2 regions of the Gracilibacillus caseinilyticus genome follow, and region 2 is predicted to be linked to the other one. Evidence: predicted binding sites of a transcription regulator. Region 2 holds the regulator's gene; the other holds the start of a gene.

Region 1 (15,524 bases), 110 kb from region 2:
CCATGTAATGCTTTAAATGCAGGATTATGATGAACTAAAGGCAACACGACTTTAAATAATAGGGCTCGTAATTTAGGACGTCCCCTCTTCGTAATCACGGTTTGGCCTTTATATTTACCTGACGTAGCTAACTTTAAGTTTAACCCTGCTAACTTAATGATCTGTTCGGGATGGGTATACTTGTTTAGTTCCCCGGTTTCTGCGAGGAATGAGGCAACCGTTATTTCGCCTATTCCGTTTATATCTGTCATTTCTTTCACACCAGGAATCGGTCTAATTAATTCTTTTACCATGTCCAACACTTCATTTATCTTTTGATGGAGGAGGGCATATTGATCCATCAAGGTGTGGATTTTCACCCTCGCCATCCTTCTTTGATCCCCACAGATTCACTTGATACCTCTTTTAGATGGCGGATCTTTTTTAACCCAATTCCTCGTTTCACTTCTTTGCGCATTTCTAGTAGAAGGCGTTCTTCATCCATTTTGGCTACCTCTTCCGGGAATAATCCCAGCTTCAATAGTTGAATCGATGCTTTTCCTTCCCAATTCGCAAAGACTTTCGTATATTCTGGATAATACCGATCCAACCATTGATGAACACGCCCTTGAACAGCTTGAAGATCTTTCATTAACTGCTCATACATATTCATCCCTTCCCGAAGATCTGCATAAATGGCTTCTGGTAAGTGCGGATCAGCGTAGCGTCCATCTTGAATCAAGCGCGAAATCACTCGAGCGTCTTTTACATCATTCTTCGTTGGTGAATTATCATCCAGCTCTTTTGACTTCTTCACATGTGCTGGATTAACAACTACAACTTTATATTGCTTTTCCATTAACCAATAGGCGAATGGCAGCCAATAGTGGCCGGTAGGCTCCATACCGATGATCCAATCACTTTTATTGTGCTGCCCCGCTAACTCTTTTCTCCAACACTCAAATCGTTGGAAGCCTTCCAAACTATTGTCAAAATACAGCACTTTTCCAAATTGTATGCCTCGGTAATCTTGAGCGCGAGCAACATGCCTTTCTTTGGCTATATCCACTCCAATAATCAAAGTTTGTTCAGACAGTTGTAATATCTTTTCATTTTGTTTATAATGCATGATAGTCCTCCTTGGTTTATTTAAGGGTCCTTTTTGCTGATCAGCTCTGGACACCTCGTATCATACCAAGGGGGCTTTTTTTATTCAATCCTCATTTTGCTTTATTACAGGAATGCTTTCCTAATGTACAAAAAAGAGCTATGGCACATTTGCGCCATAGCTCTTTTGGATTTATTCTTCTTCCATACCCATCAATTTCTGAATCACGTCGACAACTTCATCGACATAATGATTACAGTCTTCCACGGTTGGAGCCTCTACCATTACACGTACTAAAGGCTCTGTTCCTGATGGTCGTACTAGTACACGGCCTTGACCATTCATTTCTGCTTCTACCTTGTCGATGGCATCCAGCACTGTTTGATTGGTCATTACTTCATTTTTCTTCACAACTTTAACGTTCTTCAAAACTTGTGGGAATTTCTCCATTTCACTAGCAAGTTCTGATAACGTCTTACCTGTTTCGCGCATGACATTTACTAGCTGAAGTGCTGATAACATGCCGTCACCAGTAGTATTATAATCTAAGAAAATAATATGGCCAGATTGCTCACCGCCCAGATTGTAACCGCCTTTGCGCATCTCTTCCATTACATAACGGTCACCAACTGCCGTCTTATCGCTTTTCATTTCATTCGCTTCTAACGCCTTGTAGAAACCAATATTACTCATTACGGTAGACACGACAGTAGAATGACGAAGCATCCCTTTTTGATTGAAAAATTTAGCGATGATAAACATGATCTGGTCACCATCAACAATGTTACCTTTTTCATCAACAGCTATCAGTCTGTCCCCGTCACCATCAAATGCCAACCCAACATCTGCACTTTTATCGACCACTAACGTTTGCAGTTTCTCTGGATGTGTAGAACCTACACCATCATTGATATTTAATCCGTTTGGAGATGATCCAAGCGTTGAAATATCTGCTTCAAGGTCAGCAAAAAGATGTGACGCAAGCCCTGAAGTAGCACCATGGGCACAATCTAATGCGATATGCATGCCATCGAATTCATTATCGATGGTCTCTTTTAAGAATTGAATATACTTTTGTCCGCCTTCTAAATAATCATTTACCTGGCCAACATCTGCACCCACCGGACGCGGAAGATCATCTTCTTCCATATCTAATAATGCTTCGATTTCCAGCTCTTGTTCATCTGATAATTTAAAACCGTCAGAGCCAAAGAATTTAATACCGTTATCTTCGACGGGATTATGAGAAGCGGAAATCATGACACCAGCTTGTGCGTTCATAACTTTAGCTAAATAGGCAACGCCTGGAGTAGAAATTATGCCTAAACGCATTACTTCCGCTCCCATGGAAAGCAATCCTGCTGCTAATGCTCCTTCTAGCATATGGCCAGAAATTCTCGTATCACGACCGATTAATACTTTCGGTTTGTCGGATTCCTTTGTTAACACATATCCACCGTATCGCCCTAACTTAAAAGCTAGCTCTGGTGTTAAACCCTTATTTGCGATACCACGGACCCCATCCGTTCCAAAATATTTTCCCATTTTTACAATCTCTCCTTTTACGATTCAAATCGATATACTATCGCTTTATGTACTATTCTGCTTCTTCGATGTTTATAGTAGCCTGTTCAAATTGTAATTCAAATTGCACTGATTCTGGTACATCGTCCGGTGTCACCAACTCAATCGGCACTTCATGCTCACCCGAACCTAAACCTCCAACCTCTATAAGCAATTGAAGATCTTCTGGATTGATTTGCTCTAAGTCGGATGGATAGCCTCTCATAGTAATGTTCATTGCATTTGTATCCGGCTCAACAAAAGAAACAGTTTGTCCTGATTCTTCACTTTCTAACTGAATCGCGACGTCATTCACGTCTTGTTCTTCTATTTTTTCTATACTAACATTGACATTGACTGTCTCGCTCGCTGCTTTTCTTACTTCCGAAGGGAGAGCGAGTTCCACTTCGATACTGCCACTTTCTGTTATCTTACTAAGGTCAATTGGTTTCGTCTTAATTTCTTCTAACCCTTCCAAATAGCTTTCTGCTGCAAAAATTTGTACCTGTTTATTTTCCAGCTCTGTTTGTTCTAATTTGATGCCATCTGGCAGCTCATTTTCCGTTTCTAAGGTAATTGGAACACTCTTACTTGGATTGTTCATCTCAACCTCAACATCAACAGTCGGTGGGTCAATTTTTACATTTAATTGATTGCCTTGATTATCATATACCTTTACAGGGACATTATCAATGGTTTGTGACTCATTAAAGCCTTCTACATCTACAAACGCCTTCACAATCGCGATCTTATCAATAATACTTTTAGAGCTTGTTACTAACACTTTGCCAGGATCTGTCGTAATATTTGCCACTTCATATCCTGCTTCTACTTTATCCCGATTTACCGCATCCATGGTGACATTGAATTCTTTGCTTGCTCGTTCTTCAATCGTAACTTCCACTTCCTGCGGTTCAATGTACACATTTAAACGATCCTGAATTCCTGAGTATTCAAGCTCTACTTGATGAGTGCCTGGCTCCAATCCTTCTAAATCGACATAGACATCAAAATTTCGTTGAAGTACCGTAGATGTAACAAGACTTACTGAGCCTGACAAAGAAACTTTCACGGTTTCAGGCACTCCGCTTACGACATATTTCTCCTGATCAATCTGTGTTTGTACAGGGACATCTTCCATCGTTTGTGTATCATTGGTTGTATCTCCAAAAGGTAATTCAAATCCATCGTCATTATCATACACATTCTGGTCAAAAGCAACAACAACAAAAAGCAAGACGGAAAGTACTAAGGCCACTACTCTTATAACCCAGGGCTTTTCCAACCAACTATTCATTTTTTTTACCCCTCCAATTCCATGCCTTCGTCGTTGACGTCTTAAATTTAGTTACCAATTCATTTTCTAGTAGCTCTGACAGCTTCTCCGCCGTAATGTTCCGATGTAACTCTCCGTTTTTCGTACAGGAAATACTACCTGTCTCCTCCGAAACAATAATGGTTACAGCATCGGTTACTTCACTAATTCCTAGTGCTGCCCGGTGCCTCGTTCCTAATTCTTTTGAAATAAAAGGACTTTCAGACAAAGGCAAATAACAGGCAGCTGCCACAATTCTATCTCGATTAATGATTACTGCACCATCATGCAGTGGTGTATTTGGAATAAAAATGTTGGTTAACATTTGATTCGTTAAATGGCCGTTAATCGGAATACCTGTTGATACATAATCACCCATAGCCGTTTCTCTTTCTATTGTAATTAACGCACCAATTCGACGTTTTCCCATATACTTGCAAGATTCGACTATTGCCTCAATCGAGTGATTTAACTCCTCTTCCTCCGAAGTGGTGTTACGAGAGAAGAAACTTCCTCGACCGAGTTGCTCTAACGCTCTTCTCAGCTCCGGCTGGAATAAAATTATAATTCCAAGAGGCCCCCACATAATGACCTGCCAGATGATGATCCTCACTGTAGTAAGATCAAGCAGCACACTGGCTAAATAAAGCCCGATCACAACAAAAATACCCTTGAGTAATTGGATGGCCTTTGTACCGCGAATCAGCATTAATAATTTATATAAAACATACCAAACAATGGAAATATCTAAAATAACTTTAACTATATCTAATAAATTCCAGTCACCATTAAACATGCAAACACAACCTCATGTCCATTTAATCCTCTTCCTATCTGATATTGTAATTATTTTATATTATAGCATATATTGCATATTATCTTGAAATATATACACAATCATTCTATATGCCAAGTTTAACATAAACATGTTAGAAAAACTTGGCATAAACCAAACAGATTTCTTATTTTCCCAATATTAAATTAGATCACTTAGTTTACACGTGTTGTATTGACATTTTTTAAATGCTTTGCAAAGCCCTGGAAATAGGATCCGCTGCCTCAGCCTCCTTAGAAAGCAAGGGTGCCCGTTAGAACGGGGAATGCACAAAAAAACAGTGATACTATTTAAACAAGTATCACTGCCTTCTGTTTTAATCAAAGCTAAAAACACTTTGGAATAAACCTTTCAGCTTATACCACATCCAGCCAAATAGTTGATCTATTTCCTTTATTTCTCCTGTTACTTTACCTGCAGATGCAGACAAATTGTCTCCATTAATGATCGTGACGTCGCCCTGGACCTCACCCTCTATTTTAATATTGCCATTTTTGATTTCCAAATCTTCTTCAATAACTACATCTTCCGGTACAATAACCGTATCGTTCTCCACTAACAGGTTTTGTCCTTTTGGATAGCTTAATTGGTGGTCCTGTCCCCATGCGGAAACCATACCACTCATCATAAAAACGAAGAAAATGGCAGCGGCTGTAAACATTGGATGAATTTTCATCCAACGCTTTACTGACATTCTTTTCTTCTCTTTTGGCAATTGATCCATCACATTTTTCGAAAAATCTTCAGATGGTTTTAATTCTATATTAGCTGTGACTAATGCAACAGTCCTTTTTAATTCTTGAAAATGATGCTGACATGCTTCACATGACTTTAAATGAGCACGTAATTGTTGCTCTTCACTCTCTGCGATATCACCATCTAAATACTGATGCATTAATTCCACAATTTCTTTATTACATTTCATTTCACTCACACCCCTTAAACATGACGAAGCCTTTTTCTAAGAGCTTCTCTTCCTCTGTGGATTCTCGTCTTGACTGTTCCCACTGGTATTTCCAAAATCTCACTAATTTCTTTAAGAGACAGCTCATCAATAAAACGTAAAGCAATAATACTCCGGTATTTAGCAGGGAGTTGCATGATTTCATTTTGAATATAACTCTGCATCTCCAGACTTTCCACTTCTTGATCTGGCAATGCTTCTTCTGCTGGCAATTGCGCATACATATTCAATCCGTCCGTACCTTTAATCTCTGCATCCAGGTAAAAATCCGGCTTCTTCTTTCGAATTCGGTCAATCGTTAGATTAGTCGCAATCCGGTAAAGCCATGTGGAGAATTTACGATTTTCGTCATAGGACTGAATATTCAAGTATGCACGAATAAATGCTTCTTGTGCGATATCTTCTGCTTCGTGTTTATTCCCAATCATCCGGAAACAAATAGCATATACTTTATTCTGGTAAAAGGCTACAATGTCCTCAAAGGCAGATTGGTCACCCTTTTTTACTAATTTTATATTTTGCTTTATTTTTTCCTCAATCATTTATATACCTCCGCTACATTTGCGGTTATTATAATTACGTATTCTTTGTATCATTGGTTTCAATAATTTCGATTTTTCTCAAAAAATTCACATACTAAATGGCAGAGAAGGTGGTATGTCATCTGCGCCAAATATATTATACCAAGAATATGTATATTTTTGTTTATATAATACTAATTTTGTATGAAATATGTAATTTATTTAAAAAGAAGCGGATTAGAGCTTTGTTACATGTAGTTGAGGAATAGCAATAAGTCGGCAATATAATAAATGAAGTTGCATTGGTTTTTGAAGCTTTTGAAATAGGTGGTCGACATAAAAACTGAACTATCATTCGAATCTAAATAAAACATTCGAAGTAGCTCAGCTTTTATCTTTCAATAGAAAATTATAAATCTTATTTTTTATTGCGTGCTGTTTTACGCGAAGAGACTATGTCACATCGGAACAGCAAATTGATTGTTCGTCTTAGTCGGTTGGGCCGGTTTTACATGGCTCGGAATACCTGAAATATACTGTTTTCTACCGGCATTTTCTACAAATTCTTGTTTGGCCTTAGCCAGCAATTCCTCATCATTCAACAGATCAAACACGGTAAGTGCCATCGTTTTGGCTGCAAGATGCATTCCTTTAAATCCGATGGAAGATCCAAATGCAGCTGTCGCTTGCCATGAATGAACCTGAACACCGACAGGCGCACATGTTGTCATGACCTGACCGACAGGAGTGATCCAACTTACATCGCCAACATCTGTTGATCCTCCCATCGTCTTAGCATGCATACTTTTTAAATTCGCGTATCCAGTTGGCAGCATTTCTGAAAAAGCATCTCCAAACATTGACTTAGACATTTCTACAATCTTAGGATCTACTGTTTCTACCAATTCACGTGCAAACTGCTGCTCATCTGACGTAAATACTAATTCTTCTATTGACGACATGTTATCAAACATTGCATCATTTAATACTTCATTCGGTAACGTTTCATAAGCATATGCTTCAATCTCTGATTCGACAGTTGTTTCTGTCATTAAGGAAGCACCTTCTGCTATTTTTTTCACTCTTTCCAGCATATCCGCGACTTGTTCTTTCGTGGCAGCTCTCAGGTAATACCAGACACTTGCTTCATCTGGAACGACATTTGGCGCTAATCCACCATTAGTAATAACATAATGGATTCTGCTTCCATCCAACACATGCTCTCTTAAATAATTAGCACCAACGTTCATCAGCTCCACCGCATCCAGAGCACTTCTTCCCGCATGTGGGGCACCCGCTGCATGTGCAGTAATCCCTTTAAAGTGAAATTTAATCGATACCATCGATTGTGTACTGACACTCATTGTCATATTGGAAGCACCAGGGTGCCATGAAAAAGCACAATCTAAGTCATCAAAAACACCATCTCTTGCCATGAATGTTTTCCCTGACAACACTTCTTCTGCAGGGCAGCCGTAATACCTGATTGTCCCATTTAATCCTTCTGATTCCATCACATTTTTCAACGCAATCACCGCTTCTACACCGGCAGTCCCTAGTAAATTATGACCACAGCCATGACCAGGTCCACCTCGTTCCACTTCATCATGTGTTGTACTAACAGTTTGAGATAATCCAGGTAACGCGTCAAACTCTCCCAAAATACCTATGATAGGCTTACCTGCACCGTATTCCGCTACAAAAGCAGTAGCAGCATCGCCGACTGATTTCTGAATCGTAAAGCCCTCTTCAGCTAAGACAGAGCTTTGTAATTCTGAAGCAAACACCTCTTCATAGGCAATTTGCGGATGATCCCAAATATCCTTTGCCATATCAGTAAACCTAGACTGATTTTTTTCTAGCCAATTCATAATTGTTTTTTTACTCATTATACCCACTCCTTAGTGATTTGTTTTAGCTTTTTTCATTTTTTCCATATTAATACATATGGTAATGGTTAACGGAATTGCTAAAAATGCCTTCAAGAGATACGTAATCGGAGCAATGTTAACTATTAACCCGACAATAACCGCAACTACTGCATAACTCGGTTTTTTTAAAGCAAATTGGGCAAATATCCCCCCAAAAATAGCTGGCACAATATAGGCAAATACACTTTCTACCGACTCAGGCAGTATCGAAACGATAACAGATCCACCTAACACAGTAGGGATCAGAATCGCTATGTTAACTAATGATGCTGCTGCGATACCAAGAGTCGCTGCTACTTCTCCTTTTTTCGTTCCTGGCTCCGCGTTTACTGCGTTTTGAGCTGCTGCGGAGGAAGGTAAGCACATATTGGAAATATTACCAGTCAGAAAACTAATGTATGTTCCAGAAATACCTAACGCCGGATAATACGTAATCGGTTCAAATACCCACGCAAACCCAACTAATGCAATATAGGCAGAACAACCAGCAATGACTGTACTCCAACCGGGATGATAACCAAGCCCAAAGGAAAGATATAATGGTAGTCCAACAGATAGTAAGATAGCTGACCAAATCGTTAATCGACCCCAAAAGTGAGATTTACCATGAAATTGGTCCATTGTAAGGTCAGATGGTGAGGCAGCTTCGAGTTCCAGACTGTGCTGTTTAACGGTTTCCTGATTGATTTCCATTGTTTTTCAGCTCCTTTTTTTATATAAGAAAGTAACAAACACTTAGAGAAACAATAATAGAAAAACCTAATGACCATTCCTTCAACCAATTTAGTTGTAGCTTATTTGCTAGCAATGACAGGATTACCATTGAAACTGCTGATGCAAATACAACGGCTGTATTCGTCATCCCTTTTATCATTTCTCCACCGACAAAATAACCAAAAGCTCCAAGCATTGCTGCACTTGAGAAAATAATCATCGTACCTGGATTTTTCACCTTCATAGCAACTTTCTTATGAACCTTACCAAAGGACTTGGTAAATAACGCAGTGACAAGCAGCCATCCCATACCACCAAGACATAATGCCCAGGCAACAGTAGTGAAAGCCATTTCTGAGAATTCACTGGATCCAAGCTCTACCCCAAAAGACTGGGCAGCTATACTTGCTCCCATTGATTCCATCGGAGCAGATCCAATAATACCAATTCTCATGAGCGTAAGCGGGGAACCAAGAATGGATATTAAGGATACGACGACTATCATTATCCCTAATGATGGGCCCAGAGCAGTAATCGCTCCTGTTTTCAGTGCACTTTTAGCTTCTGTTAATGTCATTTCAGCACTGGAAGCCGTTCTCATAGCAATTCTGATAAAAATGATACCTTGGAAAATAACCACACCTGCAATAGCTAATGCAAACAACCAAACCCCAATATCATTTAAGACTTCCATAGCTTTCACTCCTCTATTTTTTAATAGACTTATCTGATCTATAGTTAAAACTTACTCTTGAAGCTCTTTACGAAATATCGAAACACAGGATTACATACGAACAACGCAGTGCTTGTCAATGTGGTGAAAATGGGATATGAGCTGGATCATAACAGAATGTTTTAGAGGACAAGATAGTTATTGGGTTAAAATGTTAGACAATTTGTAAATTACATCGCTTTGTTATGGTGAAGTATAGTGAATGCTAGAAGAATAATTCTATACTTCTGTCAGAAAAAGTATCACACTATTTTATTTTCCAGCTTAGAATTTAACTGTATTAAGACTGCTGCGACAGAGATGAAGTAATATTGCTTTAAAAAGTCATCATTTTAAAAGTATGTCATAAAATATAACAACAGTACTGACTCCAATGGATACATCACCTATTATTAAAGTCAAATTTAAATATTTTACGGATGATCATTATGGGAGAGCGCATTTAATTGCCGCCGAAGGAGCAAGTTCATAAAAAACCTTATGAATTAATCTCTCAGGTAAAAGAACCATAATAGGACGAAGCTCTGGAGAGTGCGTTTAACGCCACCAAAGGGGAAGCTTCCATGTAATATGGAACCAAACTCTCAGGTAAACGGACAGAGAAGGGTTAACAGTCTAACGACTGCCCTTCTCTGTTTTTTGCGTTCAAATGGAATGGTTCTATTATCACTGATTTAGAAAGGAGGTAATCTAAATGGAATTTAACAGTTGCTTCGATATTATTGGCCCCATAATGGTAGGTCCATCAAGCTCGCATACTGCAGGTGTAGTATCAATTGGGAAATTTATTTATGACCTTTTTGAAGAGCACCCGGACGAAGCTCATATATTATTTTGTGATTCATTTGCTGAAACCTATCAAGGACATGGAACAGACAAAGCAGTAATTGGTGGATTGATGGGGATGGGAACAGACGATTCCAGAATAAAAAACGCCTTCGAGAATGCCTATAAAGCTGGAATGAAAGTCATCATTAATGTGACGAAGAAATGTGACTATTATGATCACCCTAACACCGTTATCATCTCAGCCAAGTATAATTATCAATTCGTGAAAGTTGGAGGTGTTTCCTTAGGAGGAGGCGTTTCGAAAATTTTTATGATCAATGAGAAGATGGTTGATATTCCAGTTAGTGGTGACAACAATCCTTTAAAGAGAAAGGACCTAATCATGTATGATCGAAATTAATTCCATGCACGAGCTGCTACAAGCTTGCCGTAGAGAAAAATCAACGATTGGAGAAATTATGCTCCAGATGGAAGGAAATAAGTCTGGAAAAGAAACAAGTACCATCTTTGACATGATGAAAGAAAGATTATGGACGATGAAACAGTCCGTTGAGAAAGGAACGAAGGATGATTCCATTGCACCTAGCGGAATATCTGGTGGAGACTCAGTTAAAATGGTGGATTATATTAACCGTGGCGAAGCTCTTTCGGGTCATTTGATTGGTGATGCGATGAGTTATTCACTAGCAGTTTCTGAAAGCAATGCAAGAATGGATGTCATCGTCGCTACTCCTACAGCAGGCGCTGCAGGTATTCTGCCAGGCATTTTGTTTTCTATCCATAAAAATAACAATATTCCACTTAACAATTTAGTAATGGGGTTATTTACAGCAAGTATGCTCGGGTATGTAATTGCCAATCGCTCCTTTATTTCTGGTGCTGCTGGCGGTTGCCAAGCAGAAGTTGGATCTGCTACAGCTATGGCAGCTGGTACAATTGTTGAACTAAATGGCGGAACTCCAGAACAAGCCGTTCATGCAACTGCCATTGCGATGAAGTCATTGCTTGGATTAGTTTGTGACCCAGTAGCGGGACTTGTAGAAGTTCCTTGTATTAAACGAAACGTGATTGGAACATCCATCGCCTTTTCGGCTGCCGACATAGCATTAGCTGGGATTGAAAGTCGTATCCCTTGTGATGAAGTGATTGAAACAATGTATAATATTGGCAAAGAAATGCCAGGAAACCTAAAAGAAACTGCTTTAGGTGGATTAGCGATGACCAAGACCGGGCAAGAAGTAAAACAAAAATTATTTCGGAGGTGGTGTCATAATGAGTAAGGTTACTGCATTAAAGCAAACGCCGCTCTTTAATTTATATAATAACTACGGTGCAAAAGTAATTGATTTTGGAGGTTGGGCACTTCCAGTACAATTTTCCGGAATTGTAGCAGAGCATGAAACAGTTCGTATGCATGCAGGTCTTTTCGATGTTTCCCATATGGGCGAAATACTTATAGAAGGAAAAGATGCAGAAGATTTCATCAATCATCTTATAACGAATGACATATCAAAGGTAGATATCAACCAAGCGCAATATACAGCAATGTGTTATCCCGATGGTGGCACCGTAGATGATTTAATCGTTTATAAATTAGATCAGCAGAAATTCTTACTAGTTATTAATGCTGCTAATATCGAAAAAGATTTTAATTGGATCAAGCTCCATAAGAAAGGCTATTTATCTATTAAAAATATTTCGAACGACGTGGCACAGCTTGCTATCCAAGGGCCAAAAGCAGTAACTATTTTGCAAAAGTTAACAGATATACGTGTATCCGACATTGAGAGATTTCATTTCATCCAAAATGTCAATCTAGATGGGATCACCGATGTGCTGGTATCACGAACAGGCTATACCGGTGAGGATGGATTTGAGTTGTATTTAGGTGTTAATCAAGCAATGGCGTTATGGGAGAAGCTTTTAAAAATCGGCAAAAAGGAAGGATTACAACCATGTGGACTGGGAGCGCGTGACACATTGCGCTTAGAAGCATGTCTTGCATTATATGGTCAAGATTTAGCAGCATCAATAACCCCATTAGAAGCAGGAATTGGCTTTACAGTAAAAACGAAAAAAAGTAGTCCTTTCATCGGAGAAAAATTACTTCTAAAACAAAGAGAAGAGGGACCCGAGAAAAAACTAGTCGGATTAGAAATGTTGGATAAAGGTGTACCACGACATGACTATCCTGTATTTAATACTACGGAAGAAGTAATTGGCTACATCACTTCGGGTACGTATTCTCCATCATTAAAGAAAAGTATTGGGCTGGCACTGGTAACCACCAAATATGCCGAAACAGGAACAAAACTAAAAGTGAAAATTCGCAACAAGCTGGTTGACGCGGTTACCGTTAAGAAACCCTTCTATAAAAAATGATTTTTAAATGATGAAGTATTCACATAGAAAGGAAGATAGACATGGCCAATAATAATGAAAAACGTTACACAACGGAACATGAATGGGTATTACAATTAGATGGAAATACGGCTCGCATTGGGATTACTGATTTTGCACAGGAGCAGCTCGGCGATATCGTATATATAGAGAGTCCTGAAATAGATAGTCAAGTAGCAGCAGGGGAAACGATGGGAACCATTGAATCAGTAAAAGCAGCATCTGATATATACTCTCCCTTAACTGGAAAAGTCATTCGCATTAATGAACAATTAGAGGCCGAACCAGAGGTGATCAATGCAGATCCTTATGAAGCTGGATGGTTAATTGAAATAGAATTATCCAAACCAGATGAGCTTACAAAATTATTAAATGAAGATGAATATTTTCAATTTATTAAAGAAGGAGCGTAATAGAATGACTTCAACCTATCGCTATATCCCTGACACAGATCAAGACAAAAAAGAAATGCTTCAATTCTTAAATATTCATTCTATTAATGAATTATTTTCTGATCTGCCATCTACTATTATGCTTGATAACGATTTGAATATTCCTGAAGCAATCCCTGAACCTCTCCTAATGAAACAAATGCAACAACTAGCTGCACAGAACATTCATGCAAATCAATACTCATCTTTTCTCGGAGCAGGTACTTATGATCATTACATTCCAATTGTTGTTAATCACGTTATCTCAAGATCGGAATTCTATACCGCGTATACACCATACCAGCCGGAAATTAGTCAAGGTGAATTACAAGCTATTTTTGAATTTCAAACAATGGTTTGTGAATTGACAGGGATGGATGTAGCCAATTCATCTATGTATGACGGCTTTACAGCTGTGGCAGAAGCAGCATCACTTGCCGTTGCTTCAACTAAACGTTCTAACGTACTAATATCCAAATCGGTACATCCAGAATCTCGTGCCATTCTCAACACCGTATCATCAGGGCCTGAATTCACCGTAGAAGAAATCGATTTACTGACAGATGTAACTGATTTAGAGCACTTAAGTGAACAAACCAATCAGCAGACAGCTGCCATTATAGTCCAATATCCTAACTTCTTTGGCTCGATTGAGGATTTAAGAGAAATAAAAAAAATAGCAAATGAACATGGAGTACTTCTTATTGTAAGTGCAAATCCACTGGCATTAGCATTACTGCAAGCACCTGGCAAGCTTGGAGCTGATATTGTCATTGGAGATATGCAGCCATTCGGAATACCAATGTCTTATGGAGGTCCCCATTGTGGATATTTTGCCGCAAAGAAAAAATGGATGCGGAAAATACCAGGTCGAATTGTTGGTCAAACTACAGATGATAAAGGAAACCGTGGTTTCACATTAACATTGCAAGCAAGAGAACAGCATATTCGTCGTGATAAAGCTGCATCCAACATTTGTTCCAATCAAGCATTAAATGCACTTGCTTCCTCCGTCTGTTTGGCAGCACTTGGTAAACAAGGCATTCAACAAATGGCCCATTTGAATGTGGAAAAAGCGGATTATATGGCGAAACGTTTAGCAGACCAAGGCTTTATCATCAAAAATAATGCTCCTTTCTTTAATGAATTTATCGTTGAATTACCGCAAGCCACCTGCCAAGTGACGGATAAACTTCTACAAGCTGGAATCATTGGCGGGTATGATGTGAGCAAGTATTATGGTACAGACAATCTTTTGCTGATTGCGGTAACCGAACAGCGCTCAAAAGAAGAAATTGATCAATTTGTAAATGTATTGGGGGAATTATAGATGACAGCATACAATGATTTAATCTTTGAAATTAGTAAGCCTGGACGCATCGGTGTCAACCTTCCTGATAGTGACGTGAAAGAGGTATTGCTAACCGATAAATTTCCAGAACATTTACTACGCGACACACCGGCAGATTTACCAGAAGTATCAGAGTTACAGCTAATGCGGCACTATACAGCGCTGTCTAACAAAAATCATGGCATTGACAATGGATTTTATCCACTTGGTTCTTGTACAATGAAATATAATCCTAAGATTAATGAAGACGTAGCTCGTCTCGCCGGTTTCAGTCACATTCATCCATATCAGCCAGAAAAAACCGTGCAAGGAGCACTTCAATTATTATACGACCTCCAGTGTGACCTAGCTGAAATATCTGGAATGGATGCTGTCACTTTACAGCCTTCTGCTGGTGCTCAAGGTGAATGGACCGGCTTAATGATAGCCAAAGCTTTTCATCAACAAAAAGGCGAAACTAGAACAAAAGTACTTGTTCCTGACTCCGCTCATGGAACAAACCCTGCTAGCGCTTCTGTTGCAGGATTTACAACAGTAACGATACCATCCAATCAAAATGGACTAGTTGATATAGTTGAACTAAAGAAGCATGTTGATAGTGATACTGCAGCATTAATGCTTACCAATCCTAATACACTGGGACTCTTTGAAAATGAAATAGTAGAAATCGCTGAGGTAGTTCATGATATTGGTGGATTACTATATTATGACGGTGCAAATGCTAATGCAATTCTAGGAAAAACAACCCCAGGCAAGATGGGGTTTGACATTGTACACTTCAATCTTCACAAAACCTTTACAACTCCACATGGCGGTGGAGGTCCGGGTGCAGGGCCTGTCGGTGTAAAAAAAGAGCTTATCCCTTATTTACCTGTACCTCTTATTGAGAA
Region 2 (15,524 bases):
TTTCAAAGATACGCGCTTAAACCATTCTCAGCCATTGATGGTCTTCTCTGTACAAGCTGTTGTCTTCTACTTCTCCTCATCCACATTCCTTATTATTACTTCTTATTATAGCGCAAATTCCTTTATTTGCTACTTATTTGCTTTGTTGGATTACCTTTTCAATTCGTGCAGTTACGATGTCTTTTCCTAAAAGATGAATCGCATTCGGTAATTCCGGTCCGTGCACCTGTCCCGTTGTGGCCACACGAATTGGCATAAATAATTTTTTACCTTTTTGCTTCGTTTGCTTTTGTGTTGCTTTAATGGCAGCTTTCACTTCTTCAGGTGACATCTCTTCTATGTTCGTAAAATGCTCCAAGAATGCTTCCATCACTTCTGGTACTTGTTCTTCCTGCAGCACCTTCATTGCCTCTTCATCATACTGTATGTCTGTCTTGAAGAAAAGTTCTGTTAACTCTACAATTTCTGCTCCGTACGATAATTGTTCGTGGTAGAGACTAATAAGCTTGATCGCCCAGTCCTTTTGTTCAGGCTCCATGTCTTCTGGTAATTTACCTGCTTTAATCAGATGTGGCAAGCTTAGTTCTACTACTTCTTCAAGAGATGCTTGCTTGATATATTGATTATTCATCCATTTTAATTTCGCCGGGTCAAAAATGGCCGGGGATGTCGATAAGCGTTGTGGGTCAAAAATATTAATAAATTCTTCCTGCGTAAACAGCTCTTCTTCGCCAACCGGTGACCAGCCAAGTAACGTAATAAAGTTGAATAATGCTTGCGGTATATACCCAAGGTTTTTATACTGCTCAATAAATTGCAGGATATGCTCGTCACGTTTACTTAACTTTTTACGGTTTTCATTTAAGATAAGCGTCATGTGACCATAGCGTGGTGCTTCCCAGCCAAATGCTTCGAATATCATCATTTGTTTTGGGGTATTGGAAATATGCTCTTCTCCTCGCAGTACGTGACTGATTTTCATATGATAATCATCGATCGCAACTGCAAAATTGTAGGTTGGCATTCCATTTTTCTTTACAATGACCCAATCACCAAAATCACTGGATTCAAATGTAATATTGCCTCGAACGATATCTTGGAATGTATAGGTATGACCTGCTGGTACTCGGAATCGAATACTAGGCTTGCGACCTTCCGCTTCAAACTGTTCCATTTGCTCATCTGTTAAATTACTGTGTGCACCAGAATATTTCGGTACCTGACCATTGGCACGTTGCTCTTCACGTTCTTGATCTAACTCTTCCTCTGTCATATAGCATTTGTATGCTAAGCCGCGTTCTAACAGCTCATCGATATATTTTTTGTATATATCTAAACGTTCTGTTTGACGGTATGGTCCATATTCACCACCGATGTCTGGACCTTCTTCCCATTCCAATCCAAGCCATTTTAAATAGTGAAGCTGGCTTTCTTCTCCGCCTTCGACATTTCGCTTATCGTCTGTGTCCTCTGTACGGATGATAAAAGATCCACCTAAATGTTTGGCATATAAATAATTAAAAAGTGCAGTTCTTGCGTTTCCGATATGCAAATGCCCTGTTGGACTTGGCGCATAACGTACACGTACTTCAGTTGTCATAATCATTGTCCCTCCATGTGTTTCACTCATTTATAACGGTCTGTTTCACCTTGTATCTCTATTTTACCATTAATTTCGACATAATGTTACGTTTCTATTGTAGAAGAAGACGAAAATCAATGCCTACTGATTTGCTTTTCAAAAAATAATTATGATTTCATTAACAGAACGACTGCTTGTGCTGCAATTCCTTCTTTTCTTCCGGTAAATCCTAATTTTTCTGTTGTTGTTGCTTTTACATTGATCTGATCCACCTCACATTGCAGTAAACGGGCAATATTTTCCCGGATAGAAATAATGTGCGGAGCAAGCTTTGGGGCTTGCGCGATTACTGTACAATCGATATTGCCAAGCGTATAACCCTTCCCTTCTACTAAACGCCACACTTCCTGTAATAGCCTTTGCGAATCGGCGTCTTTAAATGCAGGATCGGTATCAGGGAAATGTTTTCCAATATCCCCTTCTCCAATTGCACCAAGACATGCATCAGCGATAGTATGCAGTAATACATCTGCATCTGAATGCCCTAATAACCCTAAATCATACGGTATATCGATCCCCCCTATAATACAGGGTCTACCTTCCACTAATTGGTGTACATCAAATCCTTGCCCAACGCGAAACATTATACTTCCTCCTTTTGCGTTAAAATCATTTCCGCCTTCATAATATCCTCCGGTGTTGTTAATTTCACATTATGATACGAACCATGCACAATTTCAACCGGTTCATCTAATGCTTCTACTAATGAAACATCATCTGTTCCAAGATACTGAGAACGCTTAGCCGACTCGTGAGCTCGCAAAATTAAATCATAGCTAAATGCCTGTGGTGTTTGTGCCGCCCACAAAGTAGAACGATCTAATGTATCGAGCTTGTCCCCTTGCTTTCTTTTTATCGTATCTGTAACAGGTACCGCTAGCAATGCGGCCCTATTCTTCTGTGCCACTTCCGCTAATTCATGCAGATGCGTTTGCTTCACAAAAGGTCGAGCACCATCGTGAATCATAACGACTAGATCACGAGATTCCGGTTTAATTGCGCACAACCCATTATAGCCACTCTCCTGACGTTCACTTCCGCCATGTACAATGGTTATTTGATGTTGCCAGCCATATTTAGTAATCAAAGTTTCCATTTCCCGCTGTTCATTTGGATTGATTACTAAATAAATATGGTAGCACCATGTGTCATGGATAAATCTTTCTAATGTATGTATGATAAGAGGTTTATTTAATAGTTCAATAAATTGCTTGTTTTGACCTGCGTTCATCCGCTTTCCTTGACCTGCCGCTAGCACGATCGTATTATATTTTATCATGCGGCCACCCCAATCTTTGTTCAAACTCTCACTGTTAAACTAACAAAAAGTGATAACACTACGTTATCACTTTTTATCTATCCTTTATAAGTTATACCTTTTTTATAGAGCTTTTTCAAGCAATTTTGGTTTTGCGAAAATCATTCGTCCCGCTGAAGTTTGCAGAACACTAGTGATGACTACGTCTATATGTTTGCCGATGTAGTTCTTACCTTCTTCTACAACGATCATCGTACCATCATCCAGATACGCTACACCTTGATTCTGTTCTTTACCGTCTTTGATCACATGTACAGCTAATTCCTCGCCAGGCAAGACAATTGGTTTCACTGCATTCGCCAGATCATTAATGTTAAGAACGGGTACTTTTTGAAACTCACAGACTTTATTTAGGTTGAAGTCATTCGTTACGACAATACCGTTCATTACTTTCGCAAGCTTCACTAGTTTACTGTCTACTTCTTGAATCTCTTCAAAATCACCTTCATAAATTTCCACATTGATTGGTAAGTCTTTTTGAATCCGATTCAGAATATCCAACCCTCTGCGCCCTCTGTTTCGCTTCAACGCATCTGAGGAATCAGCAATATGCTGAAGTTCTTCCAAGACAAACTGTGGAATGATAATTGTCCCTTCAAGAAAGCTCGTTTGACAGATATCAGCGATACGGCCATCGATAATCACACTCGTATCTAGAATTTTCGGCTTAGGTAAGTCGGCTAGGTCATCTTCGGCGACAGATGTTTTCTTTTTTTCCTTCTTTGGCAAGGTGAATAAATTAAGAAACTCATCACGTCGTTTAAAGCCGACCTGAAAACCAAAATAAGCCAGCAATGCACTTAAAAAGATTGGAACAACTTGTGAAACTAGTTTGATCTCTATCGATTGAATCGGAATAATTAAGAAGTAAGCAATAATTAAACCAATAATAATTCCTAAACTACCAAAAATCAGATCTGCAACTGGGGCTTTCATCAATAACTCTTCGATCCAAGTAAAAAACTGCACAATATAATCTGAAACCAATAGAGAAAGAATAAATAAAATAATTGCTCCTAAGACTAACCCAACATAGGGTGCCACATATCCTGACATAAACCATGATCCTTCAGCGAATCCTATCAATTCCAATAATTTTGGAATATATAAATATCCAGCGGTACCACCTGCAATAATAAAAAATAGTTGCACAAATCGTTTTAGCACCACAGTCACCTCCTGTATAGTATTCTCTCCAACTATAAACTTTTTAAACATAGAAATTTTTGTCGGAACCATTTATATAAGATGGGGGCATTCCTTCCCATCACGATATTAATCCCCTAATGCTATCTTTATGGCTTCCTGCACAGAGTTAACACCAACCATTTCAATGGAATCCGGTGGTGTCCAGCCTTCCAGATTCTTAGCAGGAATGATTGCTCGCTTAAATCCTAATTTTGCTGCTTCCTGCACCCGCTGATCGATGCGTGACACTCTGCGAATTTCTCCTGTCAAACCGACTTCTCCGATAAGAACATCATCCGTATGCGGCGCTCTGTCTCTAAAACTGGAAGCAATACTAATGGCCACAGCCAGATCAATAGCTGGCTCATCTAACTTCACTCCTCCAGCCACCTTTACATAGGCATCTTGATTCTGGAGCATTAAACCTACTCTTTTTTCAAGAACCGCCATCAGCAACGGGACCCGATTGTGATCAATACCTGTTGCCATTCTCCGCGGGTTTCCAAAACTTGTTGGAGAAATTAAAGCTTGTATTTCTACTAATACCGGCCTTGTTCCTTCCATTGATGCAACAATTGTAGAGCCTGCAACTCCCTGAGAACGTTCTTCCAAAAAGATTTCGGATGGGTTTAACACTTCGACAAGACCTTCTTCTTTCATTTCAAAAATACCCATTTCATGCGTACTGCCGAATCGATTCTTCACGCTTCGTAATATTCTGAAAGTATGATGCCTTTCCCCTTCAAAATATAAAACAGCATCTACCATGTGTTCGAGCAACCTAGGTCCAGCAATTGAACCTTCTTTTGTAACATGCCCCACAATAAAAATAGGAATGTGGTTCTGTTTGGCAATTCGCATTAATTCGCTTGTACATTCGCGAACTTGCGATACGCTACCTGGAGCACTAGTAACTTCTTCTTTAAAAATGGTTTGAATCGAGTCGATAACAACAAATCCTGGTTTTAGTTGATCAATTTGATTAGCAATATCCATTAAGTTTGTTTCTGACAGCACATATAGTCGTTCAGAGGAAATATCGAGGCGGTCTGCTCTCAACTTAGTCTGTCGAGCAGATTCTTCTCCGGAAATGTACAATACGTCTAAATTACTTTGCGATAGCTGACTCGATACTTGCAGGAGCAAGGTGGATTTCCCTATCCCTGGATCTCCGCCAATCAGTACAAGCGACCCTGGTACAATCCCGCCTCCTAAAACACGGTTTAATTCTCGCATGCTTGTTGTAATTCTAGGCTCTTCTTGTGTTTGAATACTCGAAATTTTTTCCGGCTTTTGAGCTGTTGCTGCCCCCGTTGCCCAATTTCCTCTTGCTGTCTTTGTTGCTTCTAATTCTTCTACCAACGTATTCCACTGATGGCATCCTGGGCATTTACCCATCCATTTTGGTGATTCATATCCACAAGATTGACAAACAAATTTTGATTTACGCTTAGCCAAAAATATCGCTCCTTTTCATTATATACGAAAATACCCTTCTATAAGTTACAAAGATCTATCAATTTAGTTAAAGATGTATGTAAAAAGTGTAAAAAAATAGTATTCCTTCTTTTTCCCTTTTCATGACTGTTGTTTTATGGGGATTACTCGCTAATTAAGATAAGTTACAGTAACATATTTGCATATCCGTACAAATCTTCAGGCGAGAGCTTTTGATTTGTATCATTTCCCACTTTTTGGATGCAAATCTTTCTTCTAATGTGCTGACTTTTGAGTTCTTTCTCTTCTTTCAATACAAACCTTCATAGACTATTGCTAAGTTTTTCTATCTGGGTACAAAAAATCGGAAGGTAGCCCCTCCGATTTTTTGATATTACACTAAGCTAAATTCATTTTTATCATCTAGATCAATGGTTATTTTTTGTCCGCGTTTGATATTTTCTTTTAATAGTTCCTCGGAAAGTAAATCTTCGACATTCTTCTGAATAGAGCGTCTTAGTGGTCTTGCACCGTATTCCGGATCAAAACCTTCGTTGGCGATTTTCTCAATTGCCTTATCTGACAATTCAAAATCAATCTCTTGTTCAACGAGACGTTTCTGTAGTTCTTTAACCATTAATTCAACAATATACTTCATATGCTTCTTCTCAAGCGAATGGAAAACAATTGTTTCATCAATTCGGTTTAAGAATTCAGGACGGAATGCTTTTTTCAATTCTGTTGTTACTTTTGAACGCATATCCTTATAATCCTGTTCCTCATCACCAAGGCTGAAACCAACATATTTATTACGTTTTAATTCATTTGCTCCGACGTTGGAAGTCATAATGAGAACTGTATTTCTAAAATCAACGGTCCGACCTTTAGAATCGGTCAATCGACCATCCTCTAATACTTGCAACAAGATATTAAATACTTCTGGGTGAGCTTTTTCCACCTCATCTAACAAGACGACAGAATAAGGCTTTCTGCGGACTTTTTCCGTTAATTGGCCACCTTCTTCATATCCAACATAGCCAGGAGGAGAACCAACCAAGCGGGATGTGGCGTGTTTTTCCATATATTCTGACATGTCGATACGGATCATGGCATCTTCATCACCGAACATAGATTCCGCTAATGCGCGAGCTAATTCTGTTTTACCAACACCCGTTGGACCTAAGAAAATAAAGGAGCCAATTGGACGTTTCGGATCTTTCAGTCCTGCTCTAGCACGACGTATTGCTTTCGATACTGCTTTAACCGCTTCTTCCTGTCCAATCAGACGGTCATGCAATATATCTTCCATGTGCAATAAACGTTCACTTTCATCTTTTGTTAAGGATGAAACAGGTACACCGGTCCATGTAGATACAACACTTGCAATATCTTCCACTGTGACCTCGGAATTTTCTTGACCTTGCTTCTCTTTCCATTTTGCTTCGGTTTCTTCCAATTCTTTTCGTAATTGCTGTTCGTCATCCCGTAACGCCGCTGCTTTTTCAAATTCTTGACTCTGCACTGCCGCGTCTTTCTCTTTACGAACCTCTTCTAATTTCTGTTCCAATTCTTTTAGGTTTGGTGGTGTTGTATAAGAGCGTAAGCGTACTTTCGATGCCGCCTCATCGATAAGGTCAATCGCCTTATCTGGCAGGAAGCGATCTGTAATATAGCGGTCAGACAATTTAGCAGCTGCTTCTATGGCATCATCTGTAATGGTAACACGGTGGTGTGCTTCATAGCGGTCACGTAAACCTTGCAGAATTTGGACCGATTCCTCTACAGATGGTTCATCTACCTGAATTGGTTGGAAACGACGCTCTAATGCCGCATCTTTCTCAATATATTTACGGTACTCATCTAAAGTAGTAGCACCAATACATTGCAGTTCACCTCGAGCCAACGATGGTTTCAGGATATTGGACGCGTCGATAGCACCTTCTGCTCCACCAGCTCCAATCAAGGTATGCAGTTCATCAATAAACAAGATCACATTGTTTGCTTGACGAATTTCTTCCATTACTTTTTTCAAGCGATCTTCAAATTCACCGCGATATTTCGTACCCGCTACAACGGTACCCATATCCAGTGTCATCACACGTTTATCTCGTAAAATTTCTGGCACTTCATTTTGAACAATTTGCTGAGCAAGACCTTCTGCTACCGCTGTCTTACCAACACCCGGCTCACCAATTAGTACAGGGTTATTTTTGGTTCGACGGCTAAGCACTTGAATGACACGTTCAATTTCCTTTCCACGACCAATCACCGGGTCAATATTACCTTCCTTGGCAATTGCCGTTAAATCTCTGGCAAGGGAATCTAATGTTGGTGTATTGGCGCTATTCGCCTGGTTGTTTCGACCATTTTGAGCACCACCAGATTCAGAGCTTCCTAACAGCTGAAGCACTTGTTGTCTTGCTTTATTTAAGCTAACACCTAGGTTATTCAATACTCGTGCAGCAACGCCTTCTCCTTCACGAATTAGACCTAAAAGGATATGTTCGGTGCCTACATAAGAATGTCCGAGCTTACGTGCTTCATCCATGGATAATTCGATTACTTTTTTTGCTCGAGGAGTATAATGAATCGTTTGCGAGACTTGATTGCCTTTGCCGATTAAAGATTCTACTTCATCTCTAATTTTATCTGCTCCAAGGCCAATTGCCTGTAAAGCCTTAGCAGCAATTCCTTCTCCCTCGCTAACGAGTCCTAACAAAATATGTTCAGTCCCTATATTATTATGCCCTAATCTAACTGCTTCCTCTTGTGAGAGTGCTAATACCTTTTGTGCTCTTTCTGTAAAACGTCCAAACATCATATTAATATTCCTCCTTCTGCTCCATTGTAAATCGTTCCCGAATTAAGGATGCACGAAAAACATCACGTTCATTCGGTGTTAGCATTTTTTTAGCATATTGTTGTAAAAATGCCGGCTGCGTTAAGACGACCAGTTCATTTAGAATCGACTTAGAGATATTATTTATAAATCCTAAATCAATTCCAAGTCGGACGTCCGATAGACATTTAGCCGTTTCCTTTGATTCTATGATCCGACTGTGCTGTAAAATTCCATAGGAGCGAAAAACGCGATCCTCCAACTCTAATGAAGACTGATCCAATAATATGGTGCGTGCATGTCGTTCATGTTCGATCAGCTTCTCCACGACACCTTTCAAATCCTCGATAATGTCTTCTTCGGAGCGGCCAAGCGTTATTTGATTGGAAATTTGAAAAATATTACCGATTGCTTCACTGCCTTCTCCATAAATCCCTCTTACTACCAATCCTAATTGATTAATAGCTGGCAGCATACGGTTTATTTTTCGAGTTAATGCAAGTGCTGGCAAATGCATCATAACAGAAGCTCTTAATCCTGTACCAACATTCGTTGGGCAAGATGTTAAATACCCTCTGTTTTCATCGAACGCATAATTGATTTTTGTTTCAAGCCAATCATCTAGCTCAAAGGCCTCCTGTAACGCTTTTTCCAGTTGAAAACCTGGAAAATATAGCTGCGCACGAATATGATCCTCTTCATTTACCATAATCGATACCTGCTCATTTTTTGAAATGAGCGAGGCACCATATTTCGATTTATCAGCTAAGTGTGGACTAATTAGATGCTTCTCTACTAACACTTGTTTCTCGGTGGAATTCAAATCTGCCATTCTGACAAATTCGAAGTCTTTATACTGATTATACGATTGGTGATTAAATTCATTTTTAAAAAATGAAAGGATATTATCCATTTGTTCTTCTTCTGCAATCAGCGGAAAAGGTGTATCTTCAAAGTTACGCGCCAACCGGACCCTGCTGCTCATTACAATATCACTATCTGGTCCATCGTCTTTGAGCCAGGGACTGATTGCTTCATTCATGAATTGCTCTAAACTCATGAATCTTCCCCCTCCTCTTCACGATGCAAGCTCTTTTCTACTGATTTTATTTGGTCACGGATCTGTGCCGCATCCTCAAAGGCTTCATCTGCTATTGCTTGCTGCAGCTTCACCTTTAAATCTCGTAATTTCTTCCGTTGATAAATATTAGAGCCTGCTCGTTTAGGTACTTTTCCTTCATGCAATGTATTGCCACTATGCACCTTTCGAAATAATGGGTTTAAATGATCGGCAAAGGTATGATAGCACGATGCACAACCAAATTTACCCAGTCTAGCAAACTGTTGATAGGTCATCCCACATTTGTCACACTGAAGTGTCTCTTCTTGCTTCCTTAGTGATTGCTGCTGCATCGTATTCGAACCTGTATTAAATAATCCTGATAACAGGTTATGAAGAGAATAGGCATCCTCTTCCTGAGAAACATAGCCTTTATCCTTTGCACACTGCTGACAAACATGGATTTCGCTTTTTTCCCCATTAATCACCTGGGCAAAATGAACGGTCGCCGGATTTTGATGGCATTCTTGGCATTCCACACCGTACACCTCCTAAAACTGATATTTTAATGAATTGAGCATGGCCGATAAAATGCGGGCACGCACTTCATCTCGAATCGGTAATTGAAACGGTAATGTACTGCGGTCAATGGCACTAACCATCAATTTTGCTTCCCTTTTCGTGATAAGTTCTTCTTCCAACAGTCGTTCCAATATATTAACAGCCTTTTGTTGTGAGATGCTTGGCTGAACCATTTCGATGATCTCATCAATTAACATTGCTTTATCTTCGTTGGTAATTCGACTAATTCGAATGTAGCCTCCACCACCGCGCTTGCTTTCAACCAGATACCCTTTCTCTAAGGTAAATCTGGTATTAATAACATAATTAATTTGAGAGGGTACACATTCAAAGCGATCTGCAATCTCACTACGTTTTATCTCGATGATTTTATGCTGATTACTTTTCATGATTGTTTTCAAATATTGTTCAATAATATCTGAAATATTTCGCATTTCCCCTCCTCCAATCTGACTTTGACTATATTTGACTATATACTTATTATACTTCAAGATCACGGGGTTGAAAACTATTTGGTCTTCTATATTATATCCGTTATTTTTTCCATTCAAACCATCAAGAACGAAAACGTATCTTAATTTTTTTGACACTTTCTTGCTCTAACAGCCATTCATATAAATTTTCCCGCTTCTTCTGATGTATTGCATCGATGTACATTTTAATTTTAGTAATTTCTGTATTCTCATTGTATATATCAAACTCACGTATTTCGATTGGAAAAGATTGCACCCGTTCGATAAATTTAGATGTATCTTTATTTTTGCTCAGTTTAACCTCAAAAATAATATAATGATTCTTGCGATGAAGCCGTTGTTCAAATTTATTTAAAACTACAAGGCTGATTAAAATGATCAATGTGGTGACAATCGCTTCTTTATACATACCAATCCCGACGATTAACCCTAAACCTGCCACCGCCCAAATAGAAGCAGCTGTTGTAAGACCACGAATTGTCCCACCATTGACAATGATCGTTCCAGCTCCTAGAAAACCGATTCCACTAATAACATACGATGGGATTCTCGCGGGATCGAATCGAACATTATCATAATGCTCAATAAAATAATCAAAGCCATTAATAGAAAGCAACATCATTAAACAAGAGCTGACACCCACTAATATATGTGTTCGAAATCCGGCTGAATGTTTGTTTACTTCCCTTTCAAATCCAATTAAGCCGGCCAATATAAGTGCAATCATTAATTTTGAAACAGATTCCATAAATGCAGCATCAAAAATCTGATCCATGGCAACTTCCCCCTTTTCACTTTGAATATATGACGAGAGCATATACTTCTTATACCCTAAAATCATTGATTTATATCAACGAAGTGGACATAAAGGGGCACTGTTCGCATTTAGAAAAGCGCAAGCGCCTGTTTAGAAACGTAGCGACTGGACGGCATCAACTGAGATAAAGGAATCACAGTGGGCAAGTGATGTCGATGATGACTTTCGCCCAAGGGCATAAGGTCGACTAGGCCTCTGGTTATCACCAATCGGCAAGTCTTCTTTATCGTAGGGCGATGCAGGAAGTCGCCTAGTTTCTGGGCACTTGCGCTGGACATGGCTGTTCATGTTAGAAAGCGGTACGAAACCTTAAAATTTTATACTTTCTTACCTGTTAAAAAAAGTCGGGAAAATATGTCTGCTGCTCAGGTATGATCATCTCTAACTGTTCAACTGCTAAAGCATCTCCATGAATCAAGCCTGCTTCCCACAGTGCAAATGGTCGTTTGTAACCAAAGAAAAGTTGCACCAGCTGTTGAACAGCTATTTTCACTTTTACAACCTTTGGTTCTGCATGCGTACGCTTCATAACAATGCTATCTTCCAAGTCGTGGGACACCAGAAACACGCCATTATTTTCTTCTAAAAATATGTCTGACACTTCGATTTCAAAATGGATTTTATTATGGTCGACTATTGAAAAAGGATACTGTTCGAAGAAAGCATCAACATCCACAATCCGCGCCATAAAATAAGGCAACTGCTTTTGCTCGAATCTTGGTTCATTTACAAGTAAGGGCAATGGGTCATCTGGAGGAACAGGCATCTCTACATTATGTACCATTGAATCATGATGCTGGATAAACTGATATAGTAAGTGGCGGGCATTTACATTCACAAACGCCATATCATAAACGGTGAACCGATTCTGCTTGATATTGAATAGAATATATCCAATTGGCGTTTGATCCGTTTCATACGCAAATGCGATGTGAGTATCTTTCTGCTTTAATGTTCGATAATTCCACCAATGCTCTGTTCGATGAAGTGTACCTGTATACTTATCTGTATACATTTGATAGATGGTGTTTAAAGTAGAAATTGTTTCTTCCCCTTTACTGACTCTTCTAACACTGCCTTGACCGTTCCAATCGTTTTGAAATGAATCAATTGGAATATTGTATGTAGTGCGATCAAACGTTAATTCCCAGCCATATTTTCGATAAAAGGGTACAGAGAATGGGTGTAAATAAGAGATACTTTGTTGTTGTTGCCTCATTTCTGTTAAAAGTTTGTATAACAATGCTTTTATTTTTCCACCTCTACGATACTCTGGCCAAGAAGCAACCGATCCGATACCACCCATTTTTAATGGTTTACCATGCAGATTAACAGTTAGTGGAATAAGGTGGGCTTTAGCAGCTAACTGATTATCTACTATCCATCCCCATACTTTATCTTCTTTCATTTGTTCTGCTTTTTCCTGTTTTTCTTCTTGTGTTAACTTATATTGAAATGCATACTCAGATAAGCCAAGAATCTCATCAGTATAGGAACTATTTAAGCAAATCATCCTTTCCATTGACCATTCCTCCTTCTATAATATGTATTTTAGCACATTTTAAATTACGATTGTTTACTAATCTTAAACAAGAAAAGCTGAGTAAATTCGTCTTGTGCTGCATTTATTAAATATATCTTTTGATAAATAAATTCTAAACGCTTGGAATTACAAAATTTTTGTGCATAATAAGAAAAAACGAGCATAAATCCGCTCGCTCCTAACTGACATAAGGATATATACAACTGCCTTTAATACGGATTGTGTAACTAGCATAACGGTTATTTTGAAATATTGTTAGTGGAAGGATATCTCTCCAACCAAGTCCACAAGACGCGGAGTATATTTCCGGAGCTTTGCTAAACATATAAAACATTTCAAAATAATAACTTAAACATACGTAAAGGAATCACGGTGAGTTTGCGTAGCAATGACGACTTATCATAGTCCGTAGTGCGATGATGAAATCACCTAGTTTCTAGGGGTCGAGAGGAGTGGTCTAGACCGATAAGCGTCGGTTCATTTTTATATGTTGTTATCACACAAAAAAAACATCCCAGTCCTTCGACTGAGATGTTTTGGTTTGCCTGGCAACGTCCTACTCTTGCAGGGGCGCGAGCCCCAACTACCATGGGCGCTGAAGAGCTTAACTGCTGTGTTCGGCATGGGAACAGGTGTGACCTCTTCGCTATCGCTACCAGACTCTTTTTTCAAGGACAAGATATATTATAACTCACAATGCATATGGAATGCAAGAGTTTTTTTATACTTTTTATACCTTGAAAACTAGATAAGACAAGAGACAGACATCAACGAACCGTTGCACATCAGAAACATTTGTATAGATAAGTCCTCGATCTATTAGTATTCGTCAGCTTCACATGTCACCATGCTTCCACCTCGAACCTATCAACCTCATCGTCTCTGAGGGATCTTACTCACTTACGTGATGGGAAGTCTCATCTTGAGGGGGGCTTCATGCTTAGATGCTTTCAGCACTTATCCCTTCCACACGTAGCTACCCAGCGATGCTCTTGGCAGAACAACTGGTGCACCAGCGGTGTGTCCATCCCGGTCCTCTCGTACTAAGGACAGCTCCTCTCAAACTTCCAACGCCCACGACGGATAGGGACCGAACTGTCTCACGACGTTCTGAACCCAGCTCGCGTACCGCTTTAATGGGCGAACAGCCCAACCCTTGGGACCGACTACAGCCCCAGGATGCGATGAGCCGACATCGAGGTGCCAAACCTCCCCGTCGATGTGGACTCTTGGGGGAGATAAGCCTGTTATCCCCGGGGTAGCTTTTATCCGTTGAGCGACGGCCCTTCCATTCGGTACCGCCGGATCACTAAGCCCGACTTTCGTCCCTGCTCGACTTGTAGGTCTCGCAGTCAAGCTCCCTTCTGCCTTTGCACTCTGCGAATGATTTCCAACCATTCTGAGGGAACCTTTGGGCGCCTCCGTTACATTTTAGGAGGCGACCGCCCCAGTCAAACTGCCCACCTGACACTGTCTCCGAACCGGATCACGGTTCTGGGTTAGAAGGTCAATACAGCCAGGGTGGTATCCCACCGGCGCCTCCACGTAAGCTAGCGCTCACGTATCTCAGGCTCCCACCTATCCTGTACAAGCTGTACCAACATTCAATATCAGGCTACAGTAAAGCTCCACGGGGTCTTTCCGTCCTGTCGCGGGTAATGCGCATCTTCACGCATAGTATAATTTCACCGGGTCTCTCGTTGAGACAGTGCCCAAGTCGTTGCACCTTTCGTGCGGGTCGGAACTTACCCGACAAGGAATTTCGCTACCTTAGGACCGTTATAGTTACGGCCGCCGTTTACTGGGGCTTCGGTTCAACGCTTCGCTAATGCTAACGCATCCCCTTAACCTTCCAGCACCGGGCAGGTGTCAGCCCCTATACTTCGCCTTACGGCTTCGCAGAGACCTGTGTTTTTGCTAAACAGTCGCTTGGGCCTTTTCACTGCGGCTTCTCGCAAAAGAAGCACCCCTTCTCCCGAAGTTACGGGGTCATTTTGCCGAGTTCCTTAACGAGAGTTCTCCCGATCACCTTAGGATTCTCTCCTCGCCTACCTGTGTCGGTTTGCGGTACGGGCACCCTTTTCCTTGCTAGAGGCTTTTCTTGGCAGCGTGAAATCCGGAACTTCGGTACTATATTTCCCTCCTGATCACAGCTTGTGATTGCCAGACGGATTTGCCTATCTGACTCACTTACTGCTTCAACGCACACATCCAGTGGTGCGCATTCCTTATCCTTCTGCGTCCCCCCATCACTCAAACGGAATTGGGTGGTACAGGAATATCAACCTGTTGTCCATCGCCTACGCCTTTCGGCCTCGGCTTAGGCCCCGACTAACCCTGAGCGGACGAGCCTTCCTCAGGAAACCTTAGGCATTCGGTGAAGAAGATTCTCACTTCTTTTTCGCTACTCATACCGGCATTCTCACTTCTAAGCGCTCCACCAGTCCTCACGGTCTGACTTCGCTGCACTTAGAACGCTCTCCTACCATTGATCGTAGATCAATCCGTAGCTTCGGTGATACGTTTAGCCCCGGTATATTTTCGGCGCAGCGTCACTCGACCAGTGAGCTATTACGCACTCTTTAAATGATGGCTGCTTCTAAGCCAACATCCTGGTTGTCTATG

Evidence for each region. The regulator CtsR, encoded in region 2, represses protease genes until heat stress. The targets are predictions, from matches to a motif close to ATGGTCAATAAAGGTCAAACA.
Region 1: a site for CtsR is predicted at 10,256-10,276, ahead of MUN88_RS04425 (serine dehydratase beta chain). Genes of this name have one in related genera too.

Annotation. Positions count from the first base shown of each region.
Region 1 is NZ_CP095072.1:919,716-935,239, forward strand. It holds partial or broken gene MUN88_RS04380 (IS110 family RNA-guided transposase) at 1-1,108, opposite strand, end outside; gene glmM (phosphoglucosamine mutase) at 1,280-2,632, opposite strand; gene MUN88_RS04390 (CdaR family protein) at 2,685-3,947, opposite strand; gene cdaA (diadenylate cyclase CdaA) at 3,940-4,761, opposite strand; gene MUN88_RS04400 (anti-sigma factor family protein) at 5,117-5,725, opposite strand; gene sigW (RNA polymerase sigma factor SigW) at 5,740-6,306, opposite strand; gene MUN88_RS04410 (amidohydrolase) at 6,744-8,174, opposite strand; gene MUN88_RS04415 (small-conductance mechanosensitive channel) at 8,187-8,909, opposite strand; gene MUN88_RS04420 (DUF5058 family protein) at 8,929-9,624, opposite strand; glycine riboswitch at 10,083-10,182, shown strand; glycine riboswitch at 10,186-10,265, shown strand; gene MUN88_RS04425 (serine dehydratase beta chain) at 10,358-10,852, shown strand; gene sdaAA (L-serine ammonia-lyase, iron-sulfur-dependent, subunit alpha) at 10,839-11,732, shown strand; gene gcvT (glycine cleavage system aminomethyltransferase GcvT) at 11,725-12,834, shown strand; gene gcvH (glycine cleavage system protein GcvH) at 12,876-13,265, shown strand; gene gcvPA (aminomethyl-transferring glycine dehydrogenase subunit GcvPA) at 13,270-14,613, shown strand; gene gcvPB (aminomethyl-transferring glycine dehydrogenase subunit GcvPB) at 14,614-15,524, shown strand, end outside.
Region 2 is NZ_CP095072.1:1,027,478-1,043,001, forward strand. It holds T-box leader at 1-92, opposite strand, end outside; gene gltX (glutamate--tRNA ligase) at 134-1,600, opposite strand; gene ispF (2-C-methyl-D-erythritol 2,4-cyclodiphosphate synthase) at 1,750-2,226, opposite strand; gene ispD (2-C-methyl-D-erythritol 4-phosphate cytidylyltransferase) at 2,226-2,918, opposite strand; gene MUN88_RS05085 (PIN/TRAM domain-containing protein) at 3,024-4,127, opposite strand; gene radA (DNA repair protein RadA) at 4,236-5,606, opposite strand; gene clpC (ATP-dependent protease ATP-binding subunit ClpC) at 5,980-8,406, opposite strand; gene mcsB (protein-arginine kinase McsB) at 8,408-9,484, opposite strand; gene mcsA (protein-arginine kinase activator protein McsA) at 9,481-10,023, opposite strand; gene MUN88_RS05110 (CtsR family transcriptional regulator) at 10,036-10,500, opposite strand; gene MUN88_RS05115 (MgtC/SapB family protein) at 10,622-11,314, opposite strand; gene MUN88_RS05120 (GNAT family N-acetyltransferase) at 11,691-12,878, opposite strand; rRNA gene rrf (5S ribosomal RNA) at 13,443-13,559, opposite strand; rRNA gene MUN88_RS05130 (23S ribosomal RNA) at 13,699-15,524, opposite strand, start outside.